DNA from 3 places in the Streptomyces sp. DSM 118878 genome. Region 2 is predicted to be linked to each of the others. Evidence: riboswitches for the same ligand, from Rfam matches in the RefSeq annotation. Region 2 holds a riboswitch; each other region holds the start of a gene.
What was found. Region 2 has a riboswitch for cyclic di-AMP ahead of ACRAKF_RS01770 (transglycosylase SLT domain-containing protein). Riboswitches for the same ligand answer to the same signal wherever they lie in the genome.

Region 1: linked by a shared signal. The riboswitch ahead of ACRAKF_RS16350 (NlpC/P60 family protein) and the one ahead of ACRAKF_RS01770 (transglycosylase SLT domain-containing protein) in region 2 are both predicted to bind cyclic di-AMP.
Region 3: linked by a shared signal. The riboswitch ahead of ACRAKF_RS23410 (transglycosylase family protein) and the one ahead of ACRAKF_RS01770 (transglycosylase SLT domain-containing protein) in region 2 are both predicted to bind cyclic di-AMP.

Annotation. Positions count from the first base shown of each region.
Region 1 is NZ_CP193622.1:3,727,990-3,731,256, reverse strand. It holds gene ACRAKF_RS16350 (NlpC/P60 family protein) at 90-1,334, opposite strand; cyclic di-AMP (ydaO/yuaA leader) riboswitch at 1,342-1,498, opposite strand; gene ACRAKF_RS16345 (ATP-dependent DNA helicase) at 1,745-3,267, shown strand, end outside.
Region 2 is NZ_CP193622.1:419,747-423,013, reverse strand. It holds gene ACRAKF_RS01775 (GDSL-type esterase/lipase family protein) at 1-604, shown strand, start outside; gene ACRAKF_RS01770 (transglycosylase SLT domain-containing protein) at 659-1,405, opposite strand; cyclic di-AMP (ydaO/yuaA leader) riboswitch at 1,425-1,579, opposite strand; gene ACRAKF_RS01765 (alpha/beta fold hydrolase) at 1,841-2,785, opposite strand; gene ACRAKF_RS01760 (TetR/AcrR family transcriptional regulator) at 2,875-3,267, shown strand, end outside.
Region 3 is NZ_CP193622.1:5,238,292-5,241,558, forward strand. It holds gene ACRAKF_RS23400 (cytochrome P450 family protein) at 1-15, shown strand, start outside; gene ACRAKF_RS23405 (transglycosylase family protein) at 152-1,246, shown strand; cyclic di-AMP (ydaO/yuaA leader) riboswitch at 1,441-1,626, shown strand; gene ACRAKF_RS23410 (transglycosylase family protein) at 1,631-2,353, shown strand; gene eno (phosphopyruvate hydratase) at 2,698-3,267, shown strand, end outside.

The DNA of each region.
Region 1 (3,267 bases), 3.3 Mb from region 2:
ACCCCGCCTACGCGCGCGTGGCCCGCATCCTCTCGGGGATGCGGGCCACGCGCGCGTAGGCGGCGATTTCCGTAGTCACTCCGGGTAGGTCACGCCGGGCGCACCACGCTGTGGATCGGCATGTAGTAGATCGACTCGACGCGGACGTTCGCGCCCGGCTTCGGGGCGTGGATCATCTTGCCGCCGCCGATGTAGATCCCTACGTGGCTGATGTCGTCGTAGAAGAAGACCAGGTCACCCGGTTTCGCGTCCGCCGTCTTCACCGTCGTGCCGACCTTGACCTGGTCCCACGTGGTGCGCGGCAGTGAGATCCCGGCGGCCTTCCAGGCGTCCTGGGTGAGCCCGGAGCAGTCGTAGGAGTCGGGGCCCGTGGCGCCCCATACGTAGGGCTTGCCTATCTGGGCCTCGGCGAAGTCGATGACCTTCGCGGCCTTGGTGGCGTAGCTGCCGTCCGTGTTCCCGGAGCCGGAGCCGGAGCCCGAGCTCGAACCGGTGCCGGAACCCGCATCCGAGCCGGTGCCGGAACCCGTGCCCGAGCCCTGGTCGTCCTCCTGCTCCCGCTCCTGCTCTCGCTCCTTCTCCTTCCGCGCCGCCTCCTCGGCCTCGGCCTCGCGCTTGCGCTCCGCCTCGGCGGCCTGCTCGCGGGCCAGCTCCTCGGCCTTGCGCTTGGCCGCCTGCTCCTTCTTGCGCTCGATCGCCGCGAGCCGCGCCTTCTCCTCGGAGGTCAGCTCCGAGAGCAGCTCGCGTGCCTCGCCCAGCTTCTTCTGGACGGTCCGCTTGCTGGTCCGCAGGTCGTCCCGCGAGTCGGTCAGCGTCTCCAGGCCCTTCGCCGCCTTCGTGCGCTGCTTCGTCGCCGCGGCTCGCTGCGTCTCGTAGTCGTCGACGGCCTTCTTCTGCCGCGTGGTCAGCCGGTCCGCCAGGTGGTTCTGGTCGAAATAGCCCTGCGGGTCGTCGGCCAGCAGCATGGTGGCCGTCTCCGAGACGCCTCCGGTGCGGTACTGCGCGGCGGCGAAGGAGCCGAGCTCCTGACGCGCTTCGTTCAGCTCGTCCGTGCGCTTGGCCACATCGTCCAGGACGCGGTCGACCTTCTTGCGCTGCTTCTCGGTCTTCTCCTTGGCCGAGTTGTACTTCTGGGTGGCCACGCCCGCCTGGTGGTAGAGGTCGTCGACCTTCTTCTGGATCTCTTCCAGGCTGGGCCTCGCGGGCGCCGACGGCGCCGCCTGGGCACTCTGGGAGAGGAGCGCCACGGAGGTGAGGGCGGCCGTGGTGATGCCGACGGCGGGGGCGGTGCGAATTCCGGCTGACCGGGTCCGCGGCTTGCGGTGCGACGCCAAGGGAGGCGACTCCTTCCGTAGGCCGCCTACCGGGTTAGCTGTCGGGTTCGGGCGGGTGGTCCGGAAGGTTGCCCTACGGTTCCGTACTGCGTACGGGACCGATTCACCCCAAGTTCTCGGTGGGTCCCCGGCTCCGAACATGTCGGACTCGGCGGGGGCCGCGCGTTCCCGGCGGGGTTCGCCGGTGGGAATACGAGTGGCCCGGGCAGCACGCTAGCCAACTTGTGTGACGCCTGTGAAGGTTGATGTTCGATATGCCCGATACATTTTCGTGACTTTACGAGGCCCCGAGCGTGGCCTCGCGGTGCGATGGCAGACGGTGATCGGTCGTGGACGCGCTGCGAGCGGAGAGGGCGGGTCGGCGGAACCCGGCGCGGGTTGTCAGTGGGTCCGCCTAGACTCGGGAGGCGATGAGCAGCCTCTTTGACGACAGCTTCCTGGCGGACCTGCAGCCCTCCCGGGCCACGGACGAAGAACCCCCGCCCCCGCCCGAGGACAGCGCTCCGGAGCCCGTTCCGGACGACTTGTTCGACGGGAAGTTCGACGTGCCCATGACCCGGGACACGCACTACCGGGACGGTGCCCCGCGCCCGGTGATCGACCCGGCGGCGCTGCTCGAGGGGCTGAACGAGAACCAGCGCGCGGCCGTCGTGCACGCGGGTTCCCCGCTGCTCATCGTCGCCGGCGCCGGTTCCGGCAAGACCCGTGTGCTGACCCACCGCATCGCGTACCTCCTCGCCGCGCGCGGTGTGCACCCCGGCCAGATCCTCGCGATCACCTTCACGAACAAGGCCGCGGGCGAGATGAAGGAGCGCGTCGAGCAGCTCGTGGGGCCCCGGGCCAACGCGATGTGGGTGTCGACGTTCCACAGCGCCTGCGTCCGCATCCTGCGTCGCGAGTACAAGAAGCTGGGCTTCACGTCCTCCTTCTCGATCTACGACGCGGCGGACTCCAAGCGCTTGATGGCCCTGGTCTGCCGCGACCTCGACCTCGACCCCAAGAAGTTCCCGCCGAAGTCGTTCAGCGCCAAGATCTCCAACCTCAAGAACGAGCTGATCGACGAGGACGACTTCGCGAGCAAGGCCGCCGACGGCTTCGAGAAGACCCTCGCCCAGGCCTATGCCATGTACCAGTCACGTCTGCGCGAGGCGAACGCGCTGGACTTCGACGACCTGATCATGACGACGGTCAACCTCCTGCGCGCCTTCCCGGACGTCGCCGAGCACTACCGCCGCCGCTTCCGCCACGTCATGGTCGACGAGTACCAGGACACGAACCACGCGCAGTACGCCCTCGTGCGTGAGCTGGTCGGCCCCTCCGGTGGCGAGGGGGACGACCCGGCCGAGCTGTGCGTGGTGGGTGACGCGGACCAGTCGATCTACGCCTTCCGCGGCGCGACCATCCGCAACATCCTCCAGTTCGAGGAGGACTACACCGACGCGACGACGATCCTCCTGGAGCAGAACTACCGCTCCACGCAAACGATCCTGACCGCCGCCAACGCGGTCATCGAGCGGAACGAGAGCCGCCGCCCGAAGAACCTCTGGACCAACCAGGGCGCGGGCGCGCGCATCACCGGTTACGTGGCGGACACCGAGCACGACGAGGCGCAGTTCGTCGCCGACGAGATCGACCGCCTCACGGACGCGGGTGACGCGAAGGCCGGCGACGTCGCGATCTTCTACCGGACGAACGCGCAGTCCCGTGTCTTCGAAGAGATCTTCATCCGCGTCGGCCTGCCCTACAAGGTCGTCGGCGGCGTCCGCTTCTACGAGCGCAAGGAGGTCCGCGATGTGCTGGCCTACCTGCGCGTTCTCGCCAATCCCGAGGACGCAGTCCCGCTGCGGCGCATCCTCAACGTACCCAAGAGGGGCATCGGCGACCGCGCCGAGGCGATGATCGACGCGCTCTCGCAGCGCGAGAAGATCTCGTT
Region 2 (3,267 bases):
CATCTGGCCGGCCCTGGCCGCGGCCAAGGGCGACGTGGAGCTGGTCAATCTGGGGTTCGGCGGCGGCGCGCTGCTCGACCCGTTCACCGCCCGTGCCATGCGGGACACTCCGGCGGACCTGATCAGCGTCAAGATCGGCATCAATGTCGTGAACGCCGATCTGATGCGCCTGCGCGCCTTCGGCCCTGCCGTCCACGGCTTCCTCGACACCATCCGCGAGGGGCATCCGACGGCACCACTGCTGGTCGTGTCACCCATCCTGTGCCCGGTCCAGGAGGACACTCCCGGTCCCCTCATGCCCGACTTCGACGGCGGGACCCTGCGGTTCAAGGCCACGGGTGATCCGGCCGAACGGGCCGCCGGGCGTCTGACACTCAACGTCATCCGCGATGAACTCGCCCGGATCGTCGAACAGCGGGCGGCCGACGACCCCGGCCTCCACTACCTCAGCGGCCGCGACCTCTACGGCGAGAGCGACCACGCCGAATTCCCGCTGCCCGACGCGATCCACCCCGACGCCGCGGGGCACCGCCGCATCGGAGAGAACTTCGCGCGGCTCGTGTTCGGCGAGAACGGCCCCTTCGCCGGCAAGGGACAGGGCTGAGCCCCGGACACATGGCGCGCCGGGGCCCAGAGGGGACGAGGTGGGGGGTGTGGATCAGTACGGGCCGTTCACGTTGTCGATCGAGCCGTACCGGTCGGCCGCGTAGTTGCAGGCGGCGGTGATGTTGGCGACCGGGTCGTAGCTGTCCAGCGACGTGCCGGGCACGTGGTACGCGGTGAACGTGGGCGCGATGACCTGGAGCAGCCCCTTGGACGGGGTACCGGCGGCGGCGTTGGAGTCCCAGTTGTTGATGGCCAGCGGGTTGCCGGAGGACTCACGCATGACGTTGCGGTGGATGCCCTCGTAGGTGCCGGGGATGCCGTGCTGTTCCAGGATGTCGAGCGATTCCTTGATCCAGCCGTCGAGGTTGTCGGTGTAGGTCTTCTCCGCCGGGGCGGCGGCCGCGGGCTCGGCGGCGGACGCGTCGTCGCGCTCGGAGCGGTCCGCCCGGTCGGCGGCCGGCCTGGGCTCGGCCGCGTCCCCCTTGCCGAGGCTGAGCTCGAGCCCGGGCCGGATCAGGCCCGGGTTGTCACCGAGGATGTCCCGGTTGTTCTTGTACAGGCTCTCCCAGCCGCCGCTCACGGAATGCTTCCGGGCGATCCCGGAGAGCGAGTCGCCGGCCTCGACGACGTAGGTCGTCGAGGCCGCGGCGGGCTTGGCGACCGCGTCGGCCGGTGCCGCGGTGGCAGCGGTGGCACCGAGCACCGGGAGAATGAGCACGGCCCCGCCCGTTCCCGCGACGGCGATGCCTCGGTTGAACGAGCCGGCCTTGGGGCGGCGGTGCTTTCCCTTTGCGGGCATGGCCTTTGCGGGCATGACGAAATCCTCTCCGTCGCCTGCGAGGTGAGCTGTCGGGTTCGGACGGGAGATGTCCGGTCGCACGGTGAATACGACTTCACCCCTAGCCATTCCGGAATCCGGATCGGCGGCTTACCTGGGTCCCCCGCTCCTGCCGTGCGTCAGTGGGTGGATGGGTTTCCGGGCAGCGGCAGGATTCGGCGTTCCGCCCGGATTGACGGTGACGTTAGGCGAGAAAGCCCGGGCGAAACAAGTCTCGAATTCGCATACCGAAAGCGCGTGGTCCGTTTCTGACGATCAGAAACCCGGCTCTTTCTTGATCGAAAATTCCAACTTTCTTTGCGTAGAACGGAAAGTGCGCTCGGAGAGACTGGAGGGTGAGATGACCGGAGTGACTCATTTCACTGCTGGTCACACCCCGAAACGGGACATACCGGTCTACTTGACGCGCTCGCGATCGAAGAAGGCGGTCAACGCGTTCACGGTTGCGTCGGGCTGCTCGTCGGGAATGAAGTGTCCGGCCTGGGGGATGGAGGCGCCGGTCGCGTTCTCCGCCCACGGACTGAGGGAGGCGGCCATGTCGGGGATCGAGCCATGGGAGCTTGAGATGCCCAGGACCGGGACGGTCAAGTGCCCTTGTCCGAGAGCGTCATGGTTTTTACGCGCTGATTCCGCGGCGTCGCGGTAGTAGGCGAGAGACGCCGAAAGGCCTCCCTCGGCCGCGATGGCGGCGGCGTAATGGTCGATCTCGGCGCCGTCGAAGGTGTGGGAGGACAGGGCTTTTACCTTCAAGAACCAGCCGACGTAGTCGCGTTCACGGCCGGTGAGCAGAGTCTCGGGCAGTTCGGGCACCAGGTGGAAGGCGAAGTGCCAGGTCTTCCAGGCCCGGTCGGGATCCGTCGGGATGGAGTCCGGCAGGGTGATTCCGGGAATGCCGGCGTCGAGCAGGGCGACACCGTGCAGGCGCTCTTCGTGCTTCAGGGCCAGCGAGAAGGCGACCCAGGCCCCGATGTCATGGGCGACGAGCCAGTACTTCGGCACGTCGAGCGCGGTCAGCGCGGCCTGGACGTGCGAAGCGACGGTATGCGTGTCGTAACTCCCTTGAGGGCGCTCGGAGTGGCCCTGCCCCGGCAGGTCGATCGCGATCACACGGAACCGCTCGGCGAGGCCGGGCATCACCTTCCGCCAAGCCCACCAGGTCTGCGGGAATCCGGCGAGCAGGACGACGGTGGGACCGGCCGGCCGGCCGCCCTCCACCGCGTGAAGCCGGATTCCGTCCGCGTCGACCCAGCGGTGGGTGAAACCCGCGAGGTCGTGCAGCGGCAACCCGGGGACCGGGTTCTGGTCGTGGGAGCGGTTCGGGGGCATGGCGTCGTCGATCATGTCGCGAGCCTACTGCATCTTGTACTGGTTAGTTCAAGATAGGGTGGGCAGGGCCACAACGGCTGGTCCAAGAACGAGGTGCATGCGTGATGGCCGGGAAGAAGCAGTTCGACGTGGGCTTCGCGCTCGACGCGGCGATGGTCGAGTTCTGGCGGGCCGGATACGCCGACACGTCTCTCGACGACCTCTCCAGGGTGACCGGGTTGAACCGCAGTTCCATCTACTCCTCGTTCGGCGACAAGGACTCGCTCTACCTGCGCTGCCTGGACCGCTACGCCGCGCGGTACGGAGACAGTTACGACCAGGCGCTTTCACGGGCGTCCGAGGAACCGCTCCGGGCGGTACGGGCGTTCTTCGAGGTCACCCTGGAGCGCATCGCCGACCCTGACGTACCTGATGGATGTCTGATCGCCCAGACCGCGATGGCGGCACCGTCGCTCAGCCCCGCCATCGCCGCGCACGCGACCGAAGCTCTGGGCCTT
Region 3 (3,267 bases), 4.8 Mb from region 2:
CGGGCCGGGAACTGACGGGGCGTCACGATTGTGACTTTCACGTGATCTCCGCTGCATCGACTTGTGACAAGCGTTCGACTGCGGCTACGTTCACGTCGACTCGGGCACCCCGTTGCCCGGTCGCCGCACAAGTCTCCCGAAAGGCAACCGCATGCTCTCCGGCAATGGTCGTCACCGACGCCCCCGCCAGGCCCCGGCCCTCATCGTCGCGGCAGGAGTCACCGGATCCGCCATCGCCATCCCGCTCCTCGGAGCGACCAGCGCGAGCGCCGCTCCCACGGTGACGTGGGACAAGCTCGCCGAGTGCGAGAGCGGCGGCGCGTGGAGCGCCAACCCTGGCAACGGTTACTACGGAGGGCTCCAGCTCTCCCAGGAGACCTGGGAGGCCAACGGTGGCCTCACCTACGCGCCCAGCGCCGACCAGGCCTCCAAGTCCCAGCAGATAGCCGTGGCCGAGCGCGTCCTGAACGGCCAGGGCCCCGAGGCGTGGCCGAGCTGCGCCCCGATCGCCGGCCTCACGGACGACGGCGCCGCGGCCGACGTGGACCCGGGCGACCCGATCATCCCCGAGCCCTCGGGTTCGGCCGGCTCCGGCACGTCCGGTTCCGGGGACTCGGAGAAGCCGGAGAGGTCGGAGAAGTCGGAGAAGAAGGAGGACTCCGAGAAGACGGGGGACTCCGAGAAGAAGGACGAGTCGTCCGACGAGGCGTCAGGGAGCGGAGACAAGCCCTCCGACGACGCGAGCGACACGCCGGACTCCGACTCCGGTTCCGACCAGGGGAAGGATCGCGACAAGTCCGGCAAGAAGGACAGCAAGGACAGCGAGGGCAGCAAGGACGGCAAGGGCGACGAGGCGGAGCCCGACGGCAAGGCGGAGAAGGGCGCGTCGGACGGCTCGGACGAGTCCGCGGACGGCGAGAGCACTTCGCCCACGGGCAGGGACGAGGACTCCGCTTCCTCCGCGGGGCGGCACCGCGGCGGCAGCGCGCAGGAGAGCGGTTCGGGCGCCGACGGGAGCCCCTCCGGCGACCGTTCGGGCCGGCACGCCTCGCGCGGCGGCGAGCGGACGGACAAGCCGGCCGACGGGACGTACAAGGTCCGCTCCGGCGACAACCTCTCGGCGATCGCCGACGACCACGGTGTGGACGGCGGTTGGTCCAAGCTCTACACCAAGAACAAGAAGACCGTCGGGGATGACCCGGACCTCATTCTCCCCGGTCAGAGCCTCGTTTTGGGCGAAAAATAGGGGTACTTGACGATGCGTCGGCGGGGTACTTCGCGTCGAATGCCCGCTTTGGCGCGAGTGAGAGATGGGTCTCAGAAGCCCTGATCGTCTTTGAAATTCGGGTGGTCCCCTGTCTACGGTCGTGACCGCTCGCCATTGGTGGGCCCCGCCGGTCGGTACGCCGAATCCTGCCAACGGCCGGACGGGAACAATCGTCGCTTCGAGCGCCGTAGGCAGGAGCGGGGGACCCAAGGTAAGTGCCGGGCCCGGAAGTTCGGCTCCGAACAGGAGCGGGACGTACGGACCGGCTAGGGGTGGAGCCGCACTCGGGAGAGTGCGGCCGGGCAACTTCACTGGCCCGAACCCGACAGCTCACCTCGCAGGCGTCGGTGAGGGGATCAACTCATGCTGTTTTCCAGCAAGGGCAAGCACCGCCGTCCGTCCAAGGCCACCCGTGTCGTCACGCTCGCCGGTGTCACCGGTGCCGCCGTGGCCGCCCCGCTGATGGCCGCCGGTTCGGCCTCGGCCGCCACGACCTCGGAGTGGGACGCGGTCGCCCAGTGCGAGTCGGGCGGCAACTGGTCCATCAACACCGGCAACGGTTACCAGGGCGGCCTCCAGTTCTCGCCGTCCACCTGGGCCGCGTACGGCGGCACCAAGTACGCGTCCAGCGCCGACAAGGCCTCCAAGGCCCAGCAGATCGAGATCGCCGAGAAGGTCCTCGCGGGCCAGGGCAAGGGTGCCTGGCCGAGCTGTGGTGTCGGCCTCTCCAACGCCTCCGGTGGTGGCGGCGGCCAGCAGCAGGCCCCGCAGCAGCAGACCAAGCCGAAGCCGCAGCAGACGCAGCAGCAGGCCGCCCCGCAGCAGCAGCAGGCCCCGCAGCAGCAGGCCGCGCCGAAGCCGCAGCCGGCGCCGCAGACCCAGACCAAGAAGACCGTCGAGACCCCGACCGGCAAGACGGTCGAGAAGGGCGACGGCGAGTACAAGGTCAAGACGGGCGACACCCTGTCGAAGATCGCCGAGTCGCACGACGTCAAGGGCGGCTGGCAGAAGGTCTACAAGCTCAACGGCGACATCATCGACAACGCCGACTTCATCTACCCGGGCCAGCAGCTCCACCTGAGCTGACCGGCGCGGTCACGGCCGTGCCTCGGCGGACGCACGGCCGTCCCCCCCGTCCCCACGGGCTCCCCGCCCCGGTGCGCGTATCCCCCGTACGCACCGGGGCGGGGCCATGTCCGCTCCCGGCCTCCGACTGTCCGCCCCCGGCCGTCCGCCCCCGTTGTTCGCCTTCAGCGAGCTACCGGCCGGTAGGAACGCGGGCTTCCGTCCCGTTTCCCCGGTATTTGGGCGCTCGGGCGTCCCACGGGGCGGGCGGTCGGCTGGCCGAAGGCTCCGGGCCGGTTAGGCTCAGGAGACGCAGGGCCGAAGCGGCCCCGCGTAAACGCGTCACATCCCAGAAGGAGATGCTCGTGCCGTCCATCGACGTCGTCGTAGCCCGGGAAATCCTGGACTCCCGAGGCAACCCCACGGTCGAGGTCGAGGTCGGCCTCGACGACGGCAGCACGGGTCGTGCCGCCGTCCCGTCCGGTGCCTCCACCGGAGCCTTCGAGGCCATCGAACTCCGTGACGGTGACCCCAACCGTTACCAGGGCAAGGGCGTGGAGAAGGCCGTCCTCGCCGTCATCGAGCAGATCGGCCCGGAGCTCGTCGGCTACGACGCCACCGAGCAGCGGCTGATCGACCAGGCCATGTTCGACCTGGACGCCACCGACAACAAGGGCTCGCTCGGCGCCAACGCCATCCTCGGCGTCTCGCTCGCCGTCGCGCACGCCGCGTCCGAGGCCAGCGATCTGCCGCTCTTCCGCTACCTCGGCGGTCCGAACGCGCACCTGCTGCCCGTCCCGATGATGAACATCCTGAACGGTGGGTCGCACGCCGACTCCAACGTCGACATCCAGGAGTTCATGATCGCCCCGATCGGCGCGGAGTCCTTCTCCGAGGCCCTGCGCTGGGGCACCGAGGTCTACCACACGCTGAAG